One region of the Brevibacillus sp. AF8 genome, then DNA from elsewhere that is predicted to be linked to it. Evidence: predicted binding sites of a transcription regulator. Region 1 holds the regulator's gene; each other region holds the start of a gene.
What was found. Region 1 encodes LexA, which represses DNA repair genes until DNA is damaged. Its sites were predicted from a motif close to CGAACATATGTTCG; they were not measured.
Positions count from the first base shown of each region.

Region 2: a site for LexA is predicted at 1,656-1,669, ahead of KB186_RS01625 (YolD-like family protein). Genes of this name have one in related genera too.
Region 3: a site for LexA is predicted at 2,781-2,794, ahead of ruvC (crossover junction endodeoxyribonuclease RuvC). Genes of this name have one in related genera too.
Region 4: a site for LexA is predicted at 2,587-2,600, ahead of KB186_RS18660 (carbohydrate kinase). Genes of this name have one in related genera too.

Region 1 covers NZ_JAGQDN010000001.1:637,938-643,709, forward strand. The annotation lists gene KB186_RS02370 (HelD family protein) at 1-1,654, opposite strand, end outside; gene crcB (fluoride efflux transporter CrcB) at 1,694-2,059, opposite strand; gene KB186_RS02380 (DUF896 domain-containing protein) at 2,156-2,353, opposite strand; gene yneA (cell division suppressor protein YneA) at 2,430-2,765, opposite strand; gene lexA (transcriptional repressor LexA) at 2,928-3,551, shown strand; gene KB186_RS02395 (DUF456 domain-containing protein) at 3,602-4,087, opposite strand; gene KB186_RS02400 (DUF4269 domain-containing protein) at 4,196-4,771, shown strand; gene KB186_RS02405 (SOS response-associated peptidase) at 4,768-5,457, opposite strand; gene KB186_RS02410 (GNAT family N-acetyltransferase) at 5,540-5,772, opposite strand, start outside.
Region 2 covers NZ_JAGQDN010000001.1:447,217-452,988, forward strand. The annotation lists gene KB186_RS01610 (hypothetical protein) at 1-75, shown strand, start outside; gene KB186_RS01615 (GNAT family N-acetyltransferase) at 136-693, opposite strand; gene KB186_RS01620 (hypothetical protein) at 872-1,105, shown strand; gene KB186_RS01625 (YolD-like family protein) at 1,321-1,572, opposite strand; gene KB186_RS01630 (bile acid:sodium symporter family protein) at 1,780-2,754, opposite strand; gene KB186_RS01635 (hypothetical protein) at 2,932-3,180, shown strand; gene KB186_RS01640 (YhcN/YlaJ family sporulation lipoprotein) at 3,317-3,790, opposite strand; gene KB186_RS01645 (O-methyltransferase) at 4,401-5,078, shown strand; gene KB186_RS01650 (GNAT family N-acetyltransferase) at 5,252-5,743, shown strand.
Region 3 covers NZ_JAGQDN010000014.1:56,999-62,770, forward strand. The annotation lists gene KB186_RS18085 (SpoIID/LytB domain-containing protein) at 1-228, opposite strand, end outside; gene KB186_RS18090 (DUF2905 domain-containing protein) at 389-607, opposite strand; gene ruvB (Holliday junction branch migration DNA helicase RuvB) at 604-1,602, opposite strand; gene ruvA (Holliday junction branch migration protein RuvA) at 1,607-2,224, opposite strand; gene ruvC (crossover junction endodeoxyribonuclease RuvC) at 2,221-2,721, opposite strand; gene KB186_RS18110 (hypothetical protein) at 2,865-3,056, opposite strand; gene KB186_RS18115 (hypothetical protein) at 3,189-4,274, shown strand; gene KB186_RS18120 (BofC C-terminal domain-containing protein) at 4,360-4,932, opposite strand; gene KB186_RS18125 (bifunctional 2',3'-cyclic-nucleotide 2'-phosphodiesterase/3'-nucleotidase) at 5,147-5,772, shown strand, end outside.
Region 4 covers NZ_JAGQDN010000015.1:19,231-25,002, forward strand. The annotation lists gene KB186_RS18640 (pirin family protein) at 1-730, opposite strand, end outside; gene KB186_RS18645 (DoxX family protein) at 785-1,171, opposite strand; gene KB186_RS18650 (FMN-dependent NADH-azoreductase) at 1,247-1,873, opposite strand; gene KB186_RS18655 (MarR family winged helix-turn-helix transcriptional regulator) at 2,008-2,454, opposite strand; gene KB186_RS18660 (carbohydrate kinase) at 2,643-3,743, shown strand; gene KB186_RS18665 (pseudouridine-5'-phosphate glycosidase) at 3,747-4,673, shown strand; gene KB186_RS18670 (VanZ family protein) at 4,751-5,662, opposite strand.

The sequences.
Region 1 (5,772 bases):
AGGCATGAATCCCCCGGTAGCTATGAATGCCTTGCGCAATATCTCCCACGATTGTGAGCGAGTTTCGCTTGGTTGCCAATGCAATGACGGCTATTTCTAACGCACTCAAGTCTTGTGCTTCATCCACGACCGTATGATCAAAATGCTCCGCTTTATTCATTCCTTCAACAATATGCTGCAAGTATAGCAGTGGAGCGATATCTTCCGGCTCCAATCTCTCCTCTGCAAACAGCGCAGCACTTGACTGCGTCACATCACGCACCACTTCGTCTGAAATATCAGCAGGTACGAGCTTGCGCAGCAATTCCTCGTCAGCAATCAATTCGCGATAAGCTGCGAAAATTTCCAGTCTTGGAAATGAAGTCAGGTACGTATCCAGGATTTGCTCCAGCATTTTCTCGAATTTGTACAAGCCTTCTTTGTCCAAATCGACTTTTCGTTCTCGCAAATGGGCAAATAATTGCTTGTTCATTTCTTGTTTCAAATGCTTACGAAGAGCTTCTACCCGTCGATGATACGGCATATTGGCGAATTGCTCCAGGAAGCATTGGCGAATAAAATCACCCGGAATGGAAAAGACTTGTTTCGTTTTATTGTATAAAAAGCTGAGTTTCTTAAAAGGAATTCTCGTTTCGACGATATGCCGGATATATTGCTCCAGCGCCTCCCGACAAGCGAGCGATCCTTTGAAGCGAAGCCTGTTTCGCGTCATTTCTTGCTGGCGCTCATCCTGCCCCTCTTCAAAGAACAATTGCAGAGGCTTATCCGGACTCACGATTCTCCATCCTTTTGGCAGCAGAGGTTTCACGAGACGCGCTGCCCAATCCACAAAGGTAGACTGCTGAACGTCATCGACTCCCAACTCAGGCAAAACCTCGGATATATAGGTAAGAAACATCCGGTTTGGTGCGAACACCATGAATTTTTTGGACATCATGGAATCCTGATAGTTATATATCAAATAGGAGAGTCGGTGCAGCGCAATGGTCGTTTTTCCGCTCCCCGCTACTCCTTGCACAACGATGGGCCGTTCTTTTTCCGCCCGGATAATATCATTTTGCTCGGATTGAATCGTAGCGACGATGTCTTTTAGCCTGCTATCGTTCGCCTGATTCAGATTGGCTGCCAAAAATTCATCAATGAAGCCCTCTTGCAAAAACTCGTCAGGATGCCCCATTTCGCGGTTAATCGTTTCTTTTACCGCTCCATCATAGATGCCGACGATCTTACCGTCTTCAATCGCAAAATTACGCTTTAAGCGAACTTCACCTCGCACGATCTCTCGTCCCATTCGATAAAACGCGTCTTTGCTCTCACCGGAATAATAAAGACTGGCGATAGGCGCACGCCAATCCACGACGACAGAATCAAACGTATCGCTGCGTACAATTCCCCGTTTTCCTATGTAGACCTGATCCAGCTCGTAGATCTCATCTTTCAAGAAGTCCACTCTGCCGAAATAAGGCTTCTCTCGCCCCTGATCTTCCAGGTAACGCAAATCCTTTGCCTTTTTATAGTTAACGACCTGTTTCACATAGTCATCTGTCGCCTCGCGAATATCATTGCGAAGCTGCTCCATTTCTTCGTCAATCGCCGAAATTGTTTCATCCAGCTTTTTTTGTTCCCATTCATAATCACGATGCTGTGTACTCACCTTCATTCCCCCTCACATGTATCGTGTCCATTGAACGTATCAGGACCATTGCCTACCCAGCCATATTCCAACCGCACAAGAAAGTAGCCCGACTCCCAAACTGAGAAGAGCGTACAAAGTGCCACGCAACAGGTGGCCTTCTCCCCAAAAAGTGACCACTTCCAAGGAAAAGCTAGAGAAAGTCGTAAATCCTCCCATGACCCCCGTTGCAAATAAGAGATAGAGTGTTGGAGATAATATGCCACGTTCTTTCCCCAGCACGAACAAGATGCCGATGATCAACGATCCACAAACATTGGCGATCCAGGTTCCCCATGGCCATCCCGGCTGATTCGCAAGCAAAGACAATAGGTAGCGCAAAAGAGAGCCAACTGCTCCTCCAACCGCTACAGCTATCCACGCCATCGCTTTCCCTCCCTGGCAATCAAAGCGTTATGTATGTCACAGAAAAAGACACCCTAGCGTCAAGCGAGGATGTCTGTCGTATCAGTAATTGTTATCTTACTGTTTTGGCTTATTTTCTTCAAGGTCTTCCACATAACGGATGGAATCCAAATTAGCTCTCAATGAAAGCTTAACGGCGTCAATGTACTTTTGGCGCAATGCTTTTTGTTCGAGCTTTTCTTCTTCAGTCAAACCTTCTTCGCGAGATTTTTTGACCAATTCATTAATGCGTTTAATTTCTGCGTCAGATACCACTGCTGGTTCCTCCCACTCTGTAGTAGTGCCGCTTCATTATACCACATTCGAATGATCCCGCAAGACAGCCGAACACTTACGGCATATCAGGCATGATCAGAGTCTGACCCGGGTAAATCCTGTTGCTATCCAAACCGTTCGCTTCCTTGATTTCTATGATATAGTCACGAACATCTGTATGCTGATCTGAGTAGCGAACGGCTAACGACCATAGGCTATCTCCGGATTGTACGGTTACCTCAATGCCTTGTGGCTCCTCCATTGGCGAAGAAGCAAACACTAGTTCGGTCAACAAGTAAAAAAAGAGAATAAATGTAATAAGAAACAAGAGAGCTTGACCTCTCGTGATACCAAAACGAACACGACGTTCTTCTTTTTTCTCGAAACGATTACGTACTGTCGATGAATTCATGATAATGGCCCCCTTACAAACATACGTTCTGTCCTTTTGTAAACTCATAATAAATGAGAACGTATGTTCATGTCAACAATGAATCGAACTTATGTTTGTCGAACGCAAGCTCCCATGGTATAATATAGGAAAATATGTTCGAGAAATCAGGGGTGTCTTTCTATGTCAAAATTATCGAGTAGACAACAAGCCATCATCGAGTTCATACGAAAGGAAGTTCGTGATAAAGGATATCCGCCTTCTGTACGTGAAATTGGAGAGGCTGTCGGACTCGCTTCCAGCTCAACGGTACATGGTCATTTGGCACGTTTAGAGAAAAAAGGCCTCATTCGTCGAGACCCTACCAAACCTCGCGCCATCGAATTGCTATCAGATGAAGATCGTTTTCAAGACAATTTCGAAGACTCTGTCGTCCGTGTGCCCGTAATCGGAAAAGTAACTGCTGGACAACCGATTACAGCCATTGAGGATGTGGAAGAATACTTCCCGCTTCCAGACAATATCGTGACTTCAGACAAGGTCTACATGCTGCGTGTCTCCGGGAACAGTATGATTGATGCCGGAATTCTCGACGGAGATTACGTCATTGTTCGCCAACAACACGTAGCGAACAATGGTGACATTGTCGTAGCCATGACAGAAGAAGACGAAGCGACCGTCAAAAGATTTTTCAAAGAAAAGAACCACTTCCGACTCCAACCGGAGAATGCCACAATGGAACCGATCATTCTGGAGCATGTCACCATTCTCGGTAAAGTCATCGGTGTCTATCGCCTCATTCACTAGTTTCCACGTAAAAAAGGACAGCCTCGGCTGTCCTTTTCGTTTTCTATATGTTATCTGGCGATAAAAAACCAGATGATCATCGTAACTTGCAAGATGACTTTTACGACCGCACTGCCCAAAAATCCGATCAGTGAACCTACCCCTGCTTTCACTGCTCGCTCCATCGATTGCTTCTGCACCATTAACTCTACGATAACGACGAATACAAACGGCAAGATCAGCATACCAAACGGTGGAAACACGAAAATCCCGAGGATAATTCCGACCGCAGCGGCAATGGACGACCATTTTGACCCCCCATACTTTTTCACGAAGTACATGTTCGTCAGCAAGTCAGCACCGTAAAGTAGAATGCTTAGAACGACCATTCCCCACCAAAAGGATGCCGGCAATCCCGCTCCCGGATCTGCAATAAAAAAGTGATAGAGTAAAAAGCCCGCCCACAGCAAGATCGTATCAGGTAAAACGGGTAAGAAAATTCCTGCGATGCTAAGCAAGAACAATAACACAACTACGACCCACAAAAATATTTCCATCCACTACACTCCCTTCATTTAGGTATACGAGTGATTACCGATTTCGTTGCGTACTTATTCACTTTTGTCTAAACTATTTTAAAAGAAAGTAGACATGGAGGTTGTCTCATGAGAAATTGGCATGATCTCTCTTACCTGGGCAGAGGAACAATACGCCAAAAAGCGGCGTTGGAAGCAATTCAACAGACGCACCTCATGGAAGTACTATCCGATTACCGTCCAGTGCTTGCCGGAACCATCCCATTGAACATTGACGTTGTAGGAAGTGATCTGGATATTATTTGCGAGAGTCATGATTTGCATCAGTTTGAGCAGGTTGTTCGTAAAGCGTTTGGCTGTTTGCCTGGATTTGAAGTGACTCAACTAGATATAAAAAGTATTCCCACGTGCGTTATCTCTTTTTTCACAGCTGACTTTTGGTTTGAATTGTTTGCTCAACCGTTAGCTGTCGAAAAGCAAAATGCCTATCGTCATATGGACATCGAAGCACGATTGCTAGAAATAGGGGGCATGGATGCATACCAACACATCAGAGCTCTGAAGCAAAGCGGCATCAAAACCGAGCCTGCATTTGCTCGATACTTTCATATTCCAGGTAGTGATCCATATGAGGCCTTGTTGCAATTGGAATCGTTAACCGAACAGGAATTACGTGAAAGAGTTCATCTCCTACGAAAGGATTAATCTTCAAGCAAAGAGCCGACCTCTACTTCTTCAATACAGGAAGGATCATCATTTTTGGGGCTGCCCACTTTGGTAGATACCGGATACACCATCATCTCGCTGGAATCATAGGGGGTAAACAGTGACTGGAGCTGCAACCGATCATACTTCTCCCGATCAAGCCATAAGTCCTCGCCATCTTTCTTTAAGATGACAGGCATTCGCTCATGAATATTCTCCATGAGCTCATTCGCCTTTGTCGTAACAATCGTACAGGTATGTACTTTTTCTCCCTCTTGATTCGTCCACGTATCAAACAGGCCAGCAAAAGCGAATGGTTCCCCGGTTTTCAACATGATCCGCATCGGTTGTTTCCCTGAAATGGTGTTCATCCACTCATAAAAGCTGTCGGCAGGAAGGATGCATCGCTTTCGGGCGAAAAGCTGTTTGAATGCTGGCTTTTCATTTAATGTCTCGCAACGCGCATTGATCATTTTGTAGCTGCTCTTCTCATCGGCAGACCACGACGGTACTAGCCCCCATCTCAACTGACCCATACGCCGTTCGCCGCGATCTGCAATAATCGCTGGAATGAACTGACCCGGTGCAATATTGTACCGTGGCTTTGCATCAAATGGAATGACTTCGATTTGGAACCGTTCCTTCCATTTTTCCAAGTTCGTTACGAGAGTAAAACGACCGCACATGCTTTTCCCTCACATCCTTCCCTGGATGCCTGCTTTTCTCTTCTATTTTTACTGTTTCACCTGACGCGTCATTTCAAACCTTCTATGCGTGTGAAGTAAGCGGAAAACGAAAATGTTCTGCCTCTATTTTTAACGAGGGTCGAACAAATAAGACATCATCGGTCGTTGTCATCCATGCAGATTGGATCTTTTTATTCTCACTATCCGGCATGAAGTGAAATTGAATGTTTGAAGTCTCAGCCGTTACCAAATGAGAGATGACCGCTTCTATATCAACTGGTTCTTTGCTTACAAGATCAAATACATGCAGTTGGT
Region 2 (5,772 bases), 190 kb from region 1:
CGGTACGGACATTCCCATTACGGCAGCTCTCATTATAAAAGAAAGCACTCCAGCCGTAGCTTCTTCAGCAGTTAAACAACTGTTTCACCAATGATTAGACAGCAAAACTCCGCTTATGCTAGCGGAGTTTTTTCATTATGCTCTCATGTCGCCTTTGAATCTACCCATAATAATGGTGTTGTAGTAATTGCCATCAGAAAGGACCTTGTCGTTTTTGAGTACCCCTTCGATTTCAAAACCAAACCGTTTGTACAACTCAATTGCCTTCTCATTCTTTTCCATTACATTCAACGTCATTTTGGTAATGTGGTTGGCGTCTGCCCAGTCAACCGATTCTTGCAAGAGATTCTTCCCAATGCCAAAACCCCAGAACTCTTGTAAAACACATACACCAAACTCTACTTTGTGGGCAAATCTATTTAAGTAAACGCCTGCACATCTGGAAAACCCGACAATCCGATCTTGAGTAACAGCCACTAAAAACAAATTTCTTGCACTTTCTGCATCCGTTTTGATGATGTGTTCGAATCCTTGCACATCGATGAAAGCCTCCCCTCTTTCTCTGTCCAAATTTTCAGTCTCACCATCGATTTGCAGTCGCAGTTCCGACAATTGTTGTGCATCTGTCTCCATTGCAGAGCGAATCGTGTAGGATAACCCGTTCACAGAAAGTAGTTGTTGGCTGATTATCATCATTTTCTCCTATTGGTAAAATTTTGGTCTTTCATCTTATCACAGGTAGGGGTCTTTGTGAATCTTCTCTATTTCTAAGGATAAAGAAAAAATCATATTGTGTTTACATAATATTTATTATGTCCATTTATACGACATACTGAGGATATGCTACAATAAGGAAAAGGAGCGTGTTCGCATGAATTTTTCCAAGTCATTTTATTATACGGTCGACCATTCCAAGGTAGAGGAATATAAGAAGATGCTCGATCTCATGAAAATCCCCTACATCGTGGAAGCACCGATTGTCTTGCTGAATCAAGGAGCGAATGAATACTCCTTCGTTTTTCCTAACATGTCAGGTCGCCTTTATGGAATGGTGAGCAAGTTATTTCAAGCGGATGGAAAGCCGTATTTGAAGAATGAAACATAGGCAAAAAAAAGGACCCAATGATTGGGTCAAAATAGGAAGTGGAGAGAATGCATGCCATGTTATATATTCTAACATAGAAAATTCGAATGTCAACCAAACTTTCGAATTTTCTGCGTTTTAATGTTAGGTTTTGTGACACACTCTCTTCTTTGTGCAAAGAAAGGAAAGAAACCTTACGATGAGTCGATTTTCATGTAAGGTTTCTATACGTTCCCTTATGCATGTACATTGATAATTTTCTCCATCTCGATCCATTGACTACCCGTTTGGTTTGCTAATTGAACACGTCTCGCCTTTGGGTCTACCCATTTGACCACACCCCACATGCTACAGGTATTCCCCCGCTCCCCCTCAAAGGACACACACCAGCTCACATTCAAGGGGTAATTCTCTCTTGCAGAATCTCGCAGCATGTACATAAATGCCTCTCTTTCTTCGTTCGTTACTTCAAGATTGCCGTTAGCCACACCTTTCCACCCGCCTACCTACGAACATTTGTAATCCAGATACCCATCCTGTGTGGGAAATTGTATTTACATTATAGGAAATGAGAACATAAGTTCGCAACCCTTTTTTCAATATTGTCCTGCCAAGTCGCACAAATTGCTTTATTTAGGAAGAATCTCTAAGAAAAAAGCCGTTTTCCCATTGGTCTTGGAAAACGGCTCTTGCTTTTAGCTTGATAGTTCCTGTGGTTGATGCTGCGGTCTTTTCTCGACCAGCTCCAAAAACTTTCCGAAGGTAGAAGCGAGTATTTGCTGAAAAAGCATACCGAGAACAACAGGAAGAGCAACTGGCGCCGGAAAGTACGTGATTGCCATAACTGCCCCTGCACTAATGTTTCGCATTCCACTGTTGAAGGTTAACGTGACAATCACATCACGTTCCCATCCGAATAGCCTTGCGATCCCCCATCCCATTACATAACCTGAAATGGCTACTACGAGTACGAGGACCGCCATTCCTACCAGTTTAGCATCCATCATATGAAAGTAAGATGAGACCATCGAGCTGTTGATGGCGACGACAACACCCATACCCATCTTGGAAAATGGCGCTAATTTTGGTGCCAGCGTTTTTTTGACGTTCCCTTTTGACAAATGATTGAGCAGCATTCCCACAAGAGATGGCAACACGATCATATAAAATAAACCCTTCATCAGCTCTGCCAAATCCATCTCGACGGTAGCCCCCAAAAACAAGGACATCCCCAACGGAACAATCAGTGGGGAGAGCATCGTATCCAACAAAATAATGGATAGCGTCAGTGCGATATTCCCGAAATAAATCGATGACCACAAAAAGCTCGTGATCCCTGTGGGAATTAAGGCAGCCAACAAGAAGCCCGTGATGACATGGATATCATCTGGATAAAACAACCGCGCCATCGACCAAGCAACAAGCGGCATTAGTGCATGGAGAATCAACAAGTTGACGATTAAGGGGAGCGGTCTGGTCAGTACTTTTGCAAATTCTTTAAATCCTGAACCGAGACTGCCCGCAAATGTCATGAAGGCAAACACCCAAGGGGACAAAAAAGCAAACGGTTGCAAATGTGTCCCGGCTAAAACGCCAATAGCAACACTGCTCGGCGTTAGTATGGGCATGATTTTCTCAAGCGATCGATTCAGTTTGGCTAACCCGTTCATTTGATACACCTCAAGTCTCGTCCTTTGATGCTAGTGATGTGAGGTATGTTATCATGAACAGATTATTGTTACAAGACCAAAGTTCATTATTAGATTACTTACGCATCATTTATTCGAATTTCACCTTGCATACTTTCGTACATGGGAGTAAAGGCTATGACGGAAAGGAGGTATTTTATGAACGGAATGGATTGGGTAGAATTTATCCGAAAAACCGAAGATAAGATGTATCACCTCCATCGAGCGATAGATGGAATCTGTAATGATCCCGACTATAAGGAATCCGTTACGACCTTGACGGAAGTGGTAAGAGATTATCAAGTCCTCGTGGAAAAAGCCAAGGGTGAATTACGCGGCATCGACCTCCATCGAGATCGAGAACGAGATCGAGAACGCGCGCATTATTACGATCATGATCACCACTAGCTTATATAGACTCCCAGTCAGGGGGTCCTTCTTCGTTTTCAATCACATAATTTTCATTCGATTTTAATTATTCCACCAAAAAGAGACAGCAAGAACCTCACTCTACCCATGTAGTATGTGAGGTTTGAGAAATCCGCTAGCCTTTCATTTTCTTTTCAATTTCTTTTAAGGATTTCTTCTTCTGGCATGCCGCCTTTACATCGGTTGGCCACCGTTCGTCACTCAGCCTTTGTAAATCTTTTATCAATCGCTTATCAGCTGTCACATGAATATTGGCTTCTGGGAAGGCCTCTTTTAATTTCTTTCCGACTTCCTTTTGAATCGATTCCATCTTGAACCGATTAAAATTCGTTACTTGAATAGCCACATCGAGATCTTTATCGATTTGCACAACCACTATTTTGTCAATGCCCTTCACGCTAGCTGTAATTGATCTCGCCCGATCTTCCCATTGATAATGTCTGACGGGAACAGGCATGCACAACGGCTCCGCTTCCGCTTTTTGCTTCGTCTCTGTACCAGATTTCTTTGTTTCCGTACCAGATTGCTTTGTACACCCCGTTACGGTCAAAGCAAAAGCTAGGGTCAGCACCACGAAAGTTGCACGCACAAAAAACACCTCCTGAACAAAATCACCTGTTACTAGCTTGACCTTGAATGGAGGAAGTATGTAAAGAAAAAAGCGGTGACTCTTCTGCATAATTTGAGTCACCGCGGACCCCAAGAACATTTCGAGTCCTATGTACAAGGATATAAAAAATCGCATCGAAACGCGATAGGAGATAATTGGATATGAAACGGACCAAAAAAAAATCCCAACCAACAAAAAGTGGTTGGGGCGTACGGGGTAGTACGCGTATGTCATACGTGAATGATATAATCATATAGGACTTGTTTTCTGTTGACAACGAGCAATAATAGGTACATTTACCTATGGATGGAATAAAAAAATGGCGCCGACTTTGACTGCATCAATTAGTCGGACGCGTGGAATAGAATCCCCAAGGTTGGATTATACTAGCTAGCTTGGATTACTTTTCTATTATCTTGAAAACTCTTCGTTCACGCTATGCGAAAATAATGGTAACAGGTGAAAATATTACCTATAAAACTTGATCGACCATGGAACCTTCCGCTGAAATGTGTTAATTGCTTCAAAAAATTCAGCCAAAAGTTGCTAATCGTGTTATGATATCCCTGTAAATTCTTGAGGAGTTGAGATGATGAACAGAGAGCAATGGACAGCGGTTGATCACTATTTTACGGATAAATTACTGGAAGCCGATTCCGTTCTGGACACAGTTCTTCAAGTGAATGCAGCTGCAGGTCTTCCAGCTATTGATGTAGCACCCAATCAAGGTAAATTCCTTCATCTATTAGCACGGATTCAAGGCGCTCGTTCGATCCTGGAAATTGGCACTCTTGGTGGATACAGTACCATCTGGCTAGCCCGGGCACTTCCTGAAGATGGTCGTCTCATTACTCTCGAATATGATCAGAAGCATGCTGAAGTTGCGCAATCGAACATTACCCGCGCAGGGCTGGATCAGATTGTAGAAGTGAAGATCGGACTTGCCCTTGATTCTCTCATCCAACTGCACGAAGAAAATCAGGGTCCTTTTGATTTTATTTTTATCGATGCAGATAAAAAAGGAAACCCCGATTATTTCCAATGGGCATTGAAGCTCTCTCGCAAAGGCACTGTGATTATCACAGATAATGTTGTACGAAGTGGTCAAGTTGTGGACGAAACAAACACGGATCCTAATATTGTCGGTGTACGTCAATTCACCGATATGGTTGCTGAAGAGCAACGTGTCAGTGGAACCGTTGTACAGACAGTTGGCAGCAAGGGCTATGATGGCTTTGCGATCATGCTTGTCACCGGGGAGAACTAGTCTTCTTCACTTTCAGAGGTAGTAACGAGTAGGAGTGTGTACATCTTGTTTAGGCTGGATTTACCTAGCTTTATGCTCATCGCTAATGTCATTTTGGTTCTCACAGTACTGTCGATGATTATCAAAGTGTTGGTGAAGAGAGAATAGCTGATGTTTTTCGGAGGTGCTTTTCCTTGGAACCATTGCGTGATCAGTCCCTTGCTTTACGAGAAGTAACAGAGGCAGATCTCCCCATATTTTTCACTCAGCAATTAGACAAATCTGCTCATGAGATGGCGGCCTTTACTGTCAAGGACCCGGAAGATAGAGACGGATTCACCGCTCATTGGACAAGGATTTTGAACAATGATTCGATTGTGAAAAAAGCCATTGTCATGAATGGGCAGATTGTCGGAAATGTTTCGTGCTTTGAACTGTTTGGCTTGCCTACGATTGGATACTGGATAGACAAAAGCTTTTGGGGCAAAGGAGTCGCGACAAATGCACTTACTCTCTTTTTAGAGGAACTCCGAACACGTCCTGTATATGCGCGTGTCGCCCATGACAACATCGCGTCCATTCGTGTGTTGGAAAAAAACGGTTTTCAGCCTTTCGGTGTAGATCGGGCATTTTCGGAAGCACGAGGCGTAGAAGTGGAAGAACTCATTCTGATTAAACACACATGAGGTCTGAAGCGCTTACCGTGAGCGCTTCT
Region 3 (5,772 bases), on a different contig from region 1:
TAAATCTGTCTTGCCTTCGGGTCCATTGAGCACGACATCCATTCCATTTTCGGCAGTCAGCGTAATGGAAGGAACTACTCCCCGATAGCCTTGCCCTGTATCCACAAAAAGCGCAACTCTGATATTGTCGCCGGCTGCCTGCGCTGGTACATGTCCTCCTACGAGAACTACTGACAGCAGGCCCACCGAAAGGACTTTCCCCATCCATTTCTTTCTCATGTCGTCCATTGTCCTTTCTTCACCTGATTTACAACAAAAATTGGCATGTCTTCCCACTGTTTTTCGACAATCGCAGGCTGATCTCCTGCCTTTTTCGTAAAATGGGACCAAACGCCCGCACGCAAAAAAACCACCGGAACAATGAGCTCCGATGGTCTTCACATTTCCCCTATTTGAACAGCCGGAATAAATACATACCAAGAAACAGGACGATGCTAATCACAATACAAGTCACGATCGGAAAGTAGAACTTGACGTTTTCCTTTTCTACCACGATATCTCCGGGCAAGCGCCCCAGCGGCAAAAATCTGCCACCTACCTGCCACAAAAGACCGATTACGATTAAAGCAGCACCACCAATAATGAGTAGCTTGGCTACAGGATTCACGATTTCATCTCCCGACCAAAGTGTTGGTACGCACTTGGGGTAAGAACCCGCCCCCGCGGCGTCCGCTGCATAAAGCCAATCTGCATGAGGTATGGCTCGCAAACATCTTCCACCGTTTGTGACTCTTCTCCGATTGTTGCTGCAATCGTATCCAGTCCAACCGGTCCACCGTCAAAGCGATCAATAATCGCTAGCAACAGCTTGTGGTCGATATGATCGAGACCGCAGGCATCCACTTGCAATCTTTCCAGCGCTTCCTTGGCAATCTCTGTCGTAATGACGCCTTCGCCTTTTACCTGGGCAAAATCGCGGACCCGCTTCAGCAAACGGTTTGCCACCCGGGGTGTTCCACGTGAACGTCTGGCAATCTCCTCTGCCCCGCCCTCTCGAATGACGACCTGCAGGATGTCGGCTGCCCGTGAAACGATAAAGGTCAGTTCCGGGACTGTATAAAACTCCAGGCGATTAACGACCCCAAAGCGATCTCTAAGCGGCGCGGACAGCATGCCAGCCCGCGTCGTAGCCCCGACCAGTGTAAATGGCGGCAAATCCAAACGGACACTGCGAGCACTTGGCCCTTTACCGATAATGATGTCCAGCGCAAAATCCTCCATAGCCGGATACAAAACTTCCTCGACACTTCGGTTGAGCCTGTGAATCTCGTCAATAAACAGGACGTCGCCTTCTTGCAAATTCGTCAAAATCGCGGCTAAATCACCGGGGCGCTCAATTGCCGGACCAGACGTCGTTCGGATATTCACACCCAGCTCATTTGCAATAATTTGCGACAAAGTCGTCTTCCCTAGTCCAGGCGGACCGTACAGCAGTACGTGATCCAATGACTCTTTCCGCATCTTGGCCGCTTCAATAAAGATTTTCAAGTTTTCCTTCACATGCTGCTGACCGATGTATTCGTTTAAATAACGAGGACGGAGGCTCAGCTCCGCCGCATCTTCTTCCCAATTCATATGCGTCGTGATGATCCGAGAATCCAAAATCCTACCCCCTCATGAGCAACGCAAGCCCTTGTTTGATGAGCTTTTCTACACCATCGCCCTCTTTTGATTTCTCAGACAGCGTGTTTCTGATTTTTTGCAGTTCACCATCAGAGTAACCCAGTGCAGTCAACGCATCGAGTGCTTCGTTCAGTGCAGACACAGCTTGTTCGCCTGCTGTCAAATCACCCGCTGCAACAGTCAAAATCGCAGATGGTGTGTACCCTACCAATTTATCCTTCAAATCGAGGATAATGCGCTGGGCCGTCTTTTTCCCAATCCCCGGAAATTTCGTCAAATAGGTAACATTCTCCTGTTGAACCGCCATCACCAGCTGCTCAGGCGTCGCCGCAGCCAGAATAGCTAATCCACCCTTTGGACCGATTCCGCTAACATCAAGCAGTTTGCGGAACAAATCGCGTTCGTCACGGGTAGCGAAGCCATACAACAAGATGGCATCCTCCCGAACGTGATGGTGGGTAAACAATTTGGTTTTGCTGCCTTCATACCGAACGAACTGGTACGGGTTTGGGCAAAACAGTCGATAACCAATTCCGCCGGTTTCGAGAACTATGTATTCCGAATCGAGATAACTAAGTGTACCTTCTACAAAATCAATCATTTCTTGACCCCTTCCGAAATGGAAATGAACGCGCGAAACTGTGCGTGCGTAATCGCAATGCCCAATGCGTCCGCCACGTCGTCAGGCTTTGGCACTTCTTTTAACCGCAATAGGAGCTTCGTCATTTCCTGTATTTGTCTCTTCTCTGCTCCCCCGTATCCAGTCACAGCTTGCTTGACCTGCATCGGGGTGTATTCATAGACCGGCACACCAGCCAGCTCTGCCGCAAGCAAAATAACTCCTCGGGCTTGACCAACTGTAAATGCCGTCGTCACGTTTTTATTAAAGAAAAGCTTTTCGACAGACATTTCATCGGGACGATATGTTTCCAGAAGGCTCTGCATTGCCTCAAAAATCTGTTTTAATCTAAGCGGCACTGGCAATCCTGCTTCTGTCTGAATGCTTCCATATTGGACGGGACGCAATTGGCTGCCCTCTTTATCCACAACCCCGAAGCCAACAATCGCAATGCCAGGGTCAATTCCTAAAATGCGCATAGTCCACTCTCCGTGAGCAAAGATTCTACTCTCTACTGTAACACAAAGCACCCAAAAAGCGAACGTGTATTTCCATTTTGTATCGAAGTTCAAAATATATAAAAACCCGCTCCCTATAAAAGGAACGGGTTATACGGCGTCTGTTAGTGTCTGTTCATTCCGAGTGAATCCGACACATCATGCTGCATGTGGGCATATTCGTCTACACCACTCTGCATGTGCTCTTTGATCTTGTTGATCTGTTGGTAATTGAGCTTGTTGTGTCCTTGGTTCAACTGAACGTACAAACGCTGATGGAACTGGTCTTTGTAGCTACCTCTAGGCATGGTAGACATGGTCTAAAGACTCCTCCTTCGATCACCGTATGAAATCAGTATGGCGTAAGCGCAAGGGCGTTATGATACCAAGATTTACGCCACATGAGCCAAACCTATTGTTGAAACGATAAGTTGTGGAGGTGTTGGTTCTTGCGCAGCAAAGTCCTTATTTTTTGTATATGCTTTTTCGCAATCGCTCTATCCATGCCGCACTCTACGCTTGCCAAAGTCAAGAATGACATCACGGTCACCGTTTCAGTGTCACCCGATTCCTCCTTCCAAACGACCATGTCCTTCCGTGATCAAAAGCAATTTGCGAAGCGGATATTGAGTTCTGCTACCGAAGTCGCCTCCTATAACCCGCACTGGGTACGTGCTACATTGACCGTAAAAAAACGAACGTATGTATATGATCACGACGGCCAGCTTTATGAAAAAAAAATGCCTCGTCGCTATGTGTTGGCACACGATGTTCGCCAGCGGATCGAAGAAATGGTCAAGTCAGTAGAGGCAGTCCATTTTGCACAAGCCATTCCTTGGGAGCAGGTGAAAAAAACGTTAAAGCGGATGGAGTTCGGTACCGTAATTGATTTAGAAACAGGACTACGTTTTGATGTCCAGCGCAGAGCAGGTAGTCGCCATGCCGATGTTCAACCCTTGACGCGCAAGGATACACAAATCATGAAGAACATTTATCAGGGAAAATGGTCATGGAAGCGCAGAGCCATTCTGGTAGAGGTAGACGGTACTTATTTTGCAGCATCCATGCACGGAATGCCTCATGGTGATGGTGCGATTAAAGGAAATGAATTTCCGGGGCATTTTTGCATCCACTTTTTTGGCAGTTCTACCCATCGACGCTCAGAGCCCGATCCTAGTCACAGCATGATGATTCTCAAAGCCTCGGGAGCACTTGCCACTACACTAAAAGGGGCGTCGCCTGAAGAATTAGTCGGCTACTTCCTCACCGCTTTGCATGAACATGACACTCATGCGATGCGAATGACAACAGACGGCTTCACACTTCCAGAAGGACTGTCCGCGATCGAGTCTGTGCGAACCTCTGAAATTGTCATCCCTTCAGACGAACGTGGTCCTCTCTTGCTAGAGGTTCCTGTTCGGCTCGCGTACATCGCCCGTGAAGGCGGGAATTTTCGACGAACATGGAAGTTTCTTTTGCGCCGCGAAGTCCCGGGGGAACGCTGGCAAATCATAGGGGTTGAACTGAATCCATAGCAATGAAAATAAAAATCCCTTTCCAGTACAATCCGTGTTTGTTACACGAAAGGCTCGAAAGGGATTTCTTTTGGTCCACCTGTTTTCATTGGCCACTCCATTGGTATTCGCCATAGGTGGACAATACACTGTTATACTCTGCCAAATTCCGAATGCGAATCCCTCGTTTCAGATTCTCCCATTCCTCTTTTGGCAGACTCGCTTCCATTTTCGCAGTATCGATTCGATAAAAAGTTTGCACGACATCTTGTTCAGCAGGCAGACCATGAAACAGGGTAAGCATGCCGTCCGCAGCTATTCCGATATGTCCATTCTCTTTGCACGCTGGCGCAATATCCTGCTCTCGCTTCATTAAGGTCAACTTGACAGGTTCTGCTTGTACAATTTCCCATCCACTATAGTTGCCCATGACGTCTGCCAGTTGATTGGTACGAACGGATACATGCTCTTCATCTCGCACCCCACACAAATAATGGCGAGCTAAAACCAACTCGTACGACGGACTCGCAACTACATCTGCATTGCCTGTATGGTTTAGTAAACGCGCAAGACTTGAATCGTTTCCGTCATTACCCACGAACAGGATACCGACTACGACGCCTGTAGCTAAAGCTACACCCCACGTCGCGTATACCATCCACTTTTTGTTCTCAGTCACTTAGAACCCCTTCTTCATAGGCTTTTCTTCCTATCATTGCCACAAAGAAACAGGGACATACGCGACTAAAGAGGGATTGACGTTATATTTTTTTATTTTTGTCAATACAAAAAATTAACATACTATTTCATCTCGCCATCTATCCAGCCTTTGAATCTAATGATAAACTATTTTTGCTTGGCATTATTGTAAACTTATGGAGGTCATTTCAAACATGAAAAAAACGAACAAAAAAATGCTGACCGCTTTTCTCCTCAGCACTTCTTTGATTGTTGGCGCACTCTCTTTTCCTCTTACTCCTGTAAGCGCGCAAACAGGTTCTGTCCTCAAGCTTCGCCTGCTGGAAACGACAGATATCCACACCAACATCGTTAACTATGACTACTACCAAGACAAAAACACAGACGAGTTTGGCCTCGCAAAAACAGCGACATTGGTCAAAAAAGCAAGAGAAGAAGCGAAAAACAGCATCCTGATCGACAACGGTGACTTGTTGCAAGGAAACCCATTGGGCGACTACGTGGCAAAAATCGACCCGTTGAAAGCTGGAGATACTCACCCTGCTTACAAAGCAATGAACCTGATGGACTATGATGTTGCCAATATCGGTAACCACGAGTTCAACTTTGGTTTGGAGTTCTTGGACACCAGCTTGAAAGGTGCGAAATTCCCTTACATAAACTCCAACGTCTATGTAGACGACAAGGACAAAAACCCTGACAATGACAAAAACATGTTCACTCCTTACGAAATCCTGGAGCGTACTTTTAAAGATGAGAACGGCAAAGATGTAAAACTCAAAGTAGGTGTAATCGGTTTTGTTCCACCACAAATTATGCA
Region 4 (5,772 bases), on a different contig from region 1:
TCAACACCAGGCGGAGTGGAGCATCCGTTGAGGCTGTGTAGATGGCTGTGCTGCTTTCCGCGGAGGAGAGAACGACAAAGTCACCTTTGGTTGCCGGGGTGTGGTTCTCGCTGACAGTTGCTTTCTCTGCAACGCTTCCGTTCCCTTCCACTATGACGACTGCGTGAGCATAACCAGCCGGGAGTTCTTTTTCATACGACTTTCCAGCGGGAATCGTGATATCGCTCATCAAGGAATCCGTGACCAACTGAATGGGAGCAGACGATCCGATGATGTGTTTTACTTGGACACCATCGACATCCTCAGACGGAAACTCCTCATGATCATACTGATTGTAAGTAGGCGGTTGCTTCGTTGTCTGCGCAAGATGCGGTTCAAACCAGATTTGAAACATTTCTGTATCCTTGCCGAGCTCTTCTGCATGGTACGCGCCTGAACCGGTTTGCATGATCTGCGCGCCGCCTGTCGACACCTCTTGAAGATTTCCGAGCGTGTCCCGATGTCCGACTGTCCCTGTGAGGACATACGACAAAATTTCAAAGCCGGAGTGAGGATGCAGCGGAATTTCAAATGTCTTCAGCGATTTTGCCCATGCCCAGTAAAAAAGCGGTCCTACCCGTTTGACAACGGAGCCTTCATGAGGGAAGCCAATTGGTTTATTCTCTACGATTTCACCGTCGCCAAAATGTCCTTTTGCTTGCTCGTTCTGTGTGTAGACGCGGATTTCCATCTGATGTTCCTCCCTTAGTACGATTGCTGGCTTACGGGGTGTGAGGAGTTGCCATTAAAACAAAATGTATGCGCCTGGACCGATCAACGCTACCCCAATAACGACTGCGATTAATGTCAGGTTGTATTCGAATCCGTTTTGTGTGACCCAATATCCATTTTGACCGTGTACCTTCAGAATGGCAACCAGCATTGTGAAAGCAAGCAGAATAGCACTTGGCCAGATACCTACGCCTGTGGCAAACATGAGACCGCCAACGAGTTCAGACAATCCAGCGACAAAAGCCATTGCTACGCCAGGTTTCACTCCGATAGACTCCAGCCAGCCGCCTGTTCCTTTCAAACCATAACCGCCAAACCAGCCAAACAGCTTCTGTGCACCATGACCTGCAAACGTCAAACCAATGACCAAACGAATCAACAACAATCCAGTATCCAACACTTTTCATCTCTCCTTAATTACTTTTAATTAGTATATCTTTATTTTAAGATATTTGTCCAAAAAGGCTGGCGGGCCTTAGAAGGATTCCGCCAGTTTTACTGCTTTTTCTACACCAGCTGCAACGAGCTCAGCTGCTTTGTCTTGGAATTGGTTGTGACCTTCTACGATCACTTCGGTTACATTGCTAACGCCCCAGAAGCCGAGGATCGTGCGAACGTATTTGTTTGCCATTTCCATCTGAGCCATAGGCCCTTCGGAATAAACGCCACCGCGTGCGCTCAACAGAGCTACTTTTTTGTCGCCCATCAGACCAACTGGACCTTCAGCTGTGTACTTGAATGTTTTACCTGCTTGGGAGAGGTAATCCATGTACGAGTGCAGAACAGCAGGAACAGTGAAGTTCCACATTGGGAAAGCAAATACGATTTTGTCTGCTGCTGTAAACTGGTTCAGGTATTTGTTAACCAAGTCAGCACGTTTTTGCTCATCAGCAGACAGCTCGATGCCGTTTCCTGCTTTCCACATAGCAGTCAGCATGTCGTTACCGTAATAAGGGAGGTTTTCAGCAAACAGATCCAACTCAACGATTTCGTCGTTTGGGTGTGTTTCTTTGTATGCTTTCGTGAAAGCTTCGTACAGCTTTACACTTGTAGCCTGCTCAACTGGGCGATCGTTTGCTTTAATAAAAAGTACTTTACTCATGAAAATTTCATTCCCCTTCCGTTTAGTAAGTCGCTAACTTTTAATGTGTAAATCTTGATTTTAAGATTATTACGTATCAGATCTTTTGTCAACACTTTTTTAAAACGATTGTGGTGAAGAGAGGGGCTGCTCATCTAATAAGTAGCTTGAGCAGTGCGGCCCAATTTTTTTAGCAGTTCGATTGCTTGACGTTGTTCTTCTGGTGTGAGACCTTCCATCGCTTTCTCAATAGCGAGTTGATGAGGAGGGAAGATTTCAGACAAAAATTGATGCCCTTTTTCAGTGAGTTCCGCAAAAATGACGCGGCGGTCTGCTGAACAGGGCTTGCGAATGAGCAGTTGCTTCTTTTCGAGTTTGTCCACAACGTATGTGATGTTTCCGCTGGAGATCAATATTTTTTCGCCAATTTGCTGCAATGGTTGAGGACCTTTATGAAATAATACCTCTAGTACGCCGAATTCAGTTGGATTAAGTCCATGCTCGCGAATGTGACGATTGGAGTGAGCGGTAACCCAGTTGTATGACCTTGATAAAACGACAAAAAGATCGAGGGGATCATTTCGAAGTGGTTTGTCAGACATAATGGACCCTCCTTTACATCGAAATTTCGATATCTTTAATTTAAGATAATCCTACATGATCGTGTTCCTGTTTGTCAAATTAAGATAAAAATAAAATGAAAAACACGCCTGTACAAACAGTTGTCTTAGTGATAAACTTTTGTTTGTAAACGAGCTGTGAAAGCGTAACAAAAGAAAGGAGGATGACCGTGGAAAAAGACATGCAGATCCTTCATCATATCCGGCAAAATCCTTTTATCACGCAGCAGGAGCTGGCTGATCTGATTGGAATCTCACGTTCAGCGGTAGCTGGCTACATCGCACAGTTGACCAAACGCGGGGAAATCAAGGGACGGGCTTATGTACTTCGTGATGAAGGAATGATTGCTTGTATCGGTGGGGCCAACCTGGACCGCAAAGCACGCGGCAAGCAACAGGTGCGTCTACATTCATCCAATCCCGTAACGATTATGGAATCGTGTGGAGGGGTGGCACGGAATATCGCGGAGAACCTCGGTCGTCTTGGCTGCAATACGTCCCTCATTACGAGCGTTGGTGAGGACAAAGAAGGCGAATGGCTCTTGCAGGAGACGAAAAAGCACGGGGTGCACATCAGCCAGGTGTGGAGACTTCCTACACAGCGGACGGGAACGTATACGGCGCTTCTCGATATTGATGGCGAGATGGTTGTTTCCCTGGCGAACATGGATATTTACGATGCTCTCACACCGGAGATGTTTGCGGAGAAATGGTCGCATATTGCAGCAGCCCACGTGGTTTTCATCGATACAAACATTCCGGCGGACTGCTTGGCCTACATCATCGAACGCTGCCGGGAGGAAAACATCCTGCTCTTCGTTGACCCGGTCTCATCCATTAAAGCAAAGAAGCTCCCACAGCAATTGGACGGAGTAGAAGCGATTTTGCCGAATCGCGAAGAAGCCGAGCTGATGGCTGGCATGAAGATCACGACGATCGAAGAATGCGCCGAGGCTTGCCGCAAGATCAGGGAACGAGGCGTCAAGCACGTCATTGTGACCTTGGGCGAAGAAGGCATTTACTATCAATCCGAGGACGTTGAGGAGCATATGCTTCCATATCCAACAGAAGTAGTAGATGTAACGGGTGCGGGAGATGCGTTCGCGTCGGGACTACTGTATGGCATTGTAAACGGAGAGTCTTTCCAGAGAGCGTGCCGTCTTGGATTGGCAGCATCCGCTCTGACATTGCAAACAGAGCAGTCCGTATCTCCTCTATTAAAAGCAGAACAATTGGAAATGGCCGTAGAACAATTCGAAAAGGAGCGATAAGAGATGAAACAATATTTGACCTTTACTGAGGAAGTACGCCACGCATTGGAGAACAACCTGCCGGTAGTTGCACTGGAGACGACGATTATTTCGCACGGTATGCCATATCCGCAAAACATCGAAATGGCAAAAGAAGTAGAGCAAATCATTCGCGACAACGGTGCTGTACCAGCTACGATCGGGATCATGGACGGCAAAATCAAAATCGGTTTGTCTGACAGCGAGCTGGAGGAGTTTGCAACGAATAAAAACGTAGCAAAAGTAAGTCGCCGGGACTTCGCTTACATTTTGGCTAGCGGTAAAATCGGTGCGACTACAGTAGCCGCTACCATGATCGCAGCTGAGATGGCTGGCATCCACATGTTTGCAACTGGTGGTATCGGCGGGGTACACCGTGAAGGCGAAATCACTTGGGACGTATCTGCTGACCTGACTGAGTTGGCTCAAACAGATGTAGCTGTAGTATGCGCGGGTGCGAAATCGATCCTCGATATCGGCCGCACACTCGAATATTTGGAAACACAAGGTGTACCAGTTGTGGGCTACCGTACGGATGAATTCCCATCCTTCTTCGCTCGCGAAAGCGGATTTGGTGTAGACATGCGTATCGATACACCAGAAGAAGTCGGTAAGATGATGAATACCAAATGGGATCTGGGACTCAAAGGCGGTATGATTATCGCAAACCCAGTACCAGAATCCGATGCACTCAACCACCAGGAAATCGAGGCTGTGATCCAAAAAGCACTTGCAGAAGCAAAAGAAAACAACATTGCAGGTAAACAGGTAACGCCATTCATGCTCGATAAAGTGAAAAAGCTGACAGAAGGCAAGAGCTTGGCAACAAACATCGCGCTGGTGAAACACAATGCTGAAGTAGCTGCAAAAATCGCGGTAGCTTATCAGAAAGAAGCGAATCACGGTAAATAAGAGAGATTGAACAACAAAATAGTCAAAGAAAAACGAGCCGCTAGAATCGCTTCTAGGGCTCGTTTCGTTTATTTTACTCACTCCCACCAATGCTGCATTCCACGGACTCCAACATCCCACATCTTAGCGTTTCCGGAAACGATAATGGTAATTTCGTTTACCTCGTTAAAAGGCAACTCCCTTAAAGCCTCTGCCTCTTGATAGGATTGTTCGTTTAACTGAGATATTTCTTGTCCATCTACGATGATTTTGGCTTCACCCGTTGAGTCTCCGTTGTCGGGAATGCCGAAATAGAAAGAAAGCCAGACATTTTCTTTGTTCCCCAGAATATAGGTGTATGTTTTGGTTGGTTCACCTTCACTGCTATACACGTTCATTTTCGGTTCTATTCGCTCACCTGCTACGGTGAAGCTTGGGAGGTTCTCCGTCATAGGTGTAGTTCCTGTCATTTCTTTCATAACCGTTAATGATTGGACAGGGCCTTCTCTTTTTTTGAGGATTTCAGAGACTACCATGACTCCAAATATAAGTACAACAATCGTTAGAGCCGAAGCAATGAGCTTTTTATAAGAAATATTTGAAGAAAATCCTACTCGATAGGCAACATAGCCAATGGCTGCACCTAATGTATTGGATATCACATCATTGATATCAAAGCTGCCAAGATACGTTAAAGCCTGAATCGTTTCTAAAACGAGAATCGCTATGACAAACAAGGATATGAACTTCCCAAATCTGACACGATACAACAGGGGAAATAATATTCCAAAAGGGATAAAAGCAGCAACGTTTCCGAAATCAACAATCCAGGAATAAGTTAGTTCCGGAAATTTAAGTGGTACTCCTTCTGGGACAAGGATAAAGGTATATCCTTCTACACTAGTTGCACCGTCGAGCCTGTTAAACGCAAAGAACATAAAAAATAAAATTAAAATCGTATAGCAGATGGTGCCAACTAAGATGACTTTCCGTGATTTCGTTTCCATCATTTCAATCTCCTTAAAGCAATTGTTTCTGAATGATTTAACTCTCAATAAATACGTAAGTGATTAGTTGTTAGTCACATCCTTCATTTCTCCCGGTATTTTCAGCACGTAAC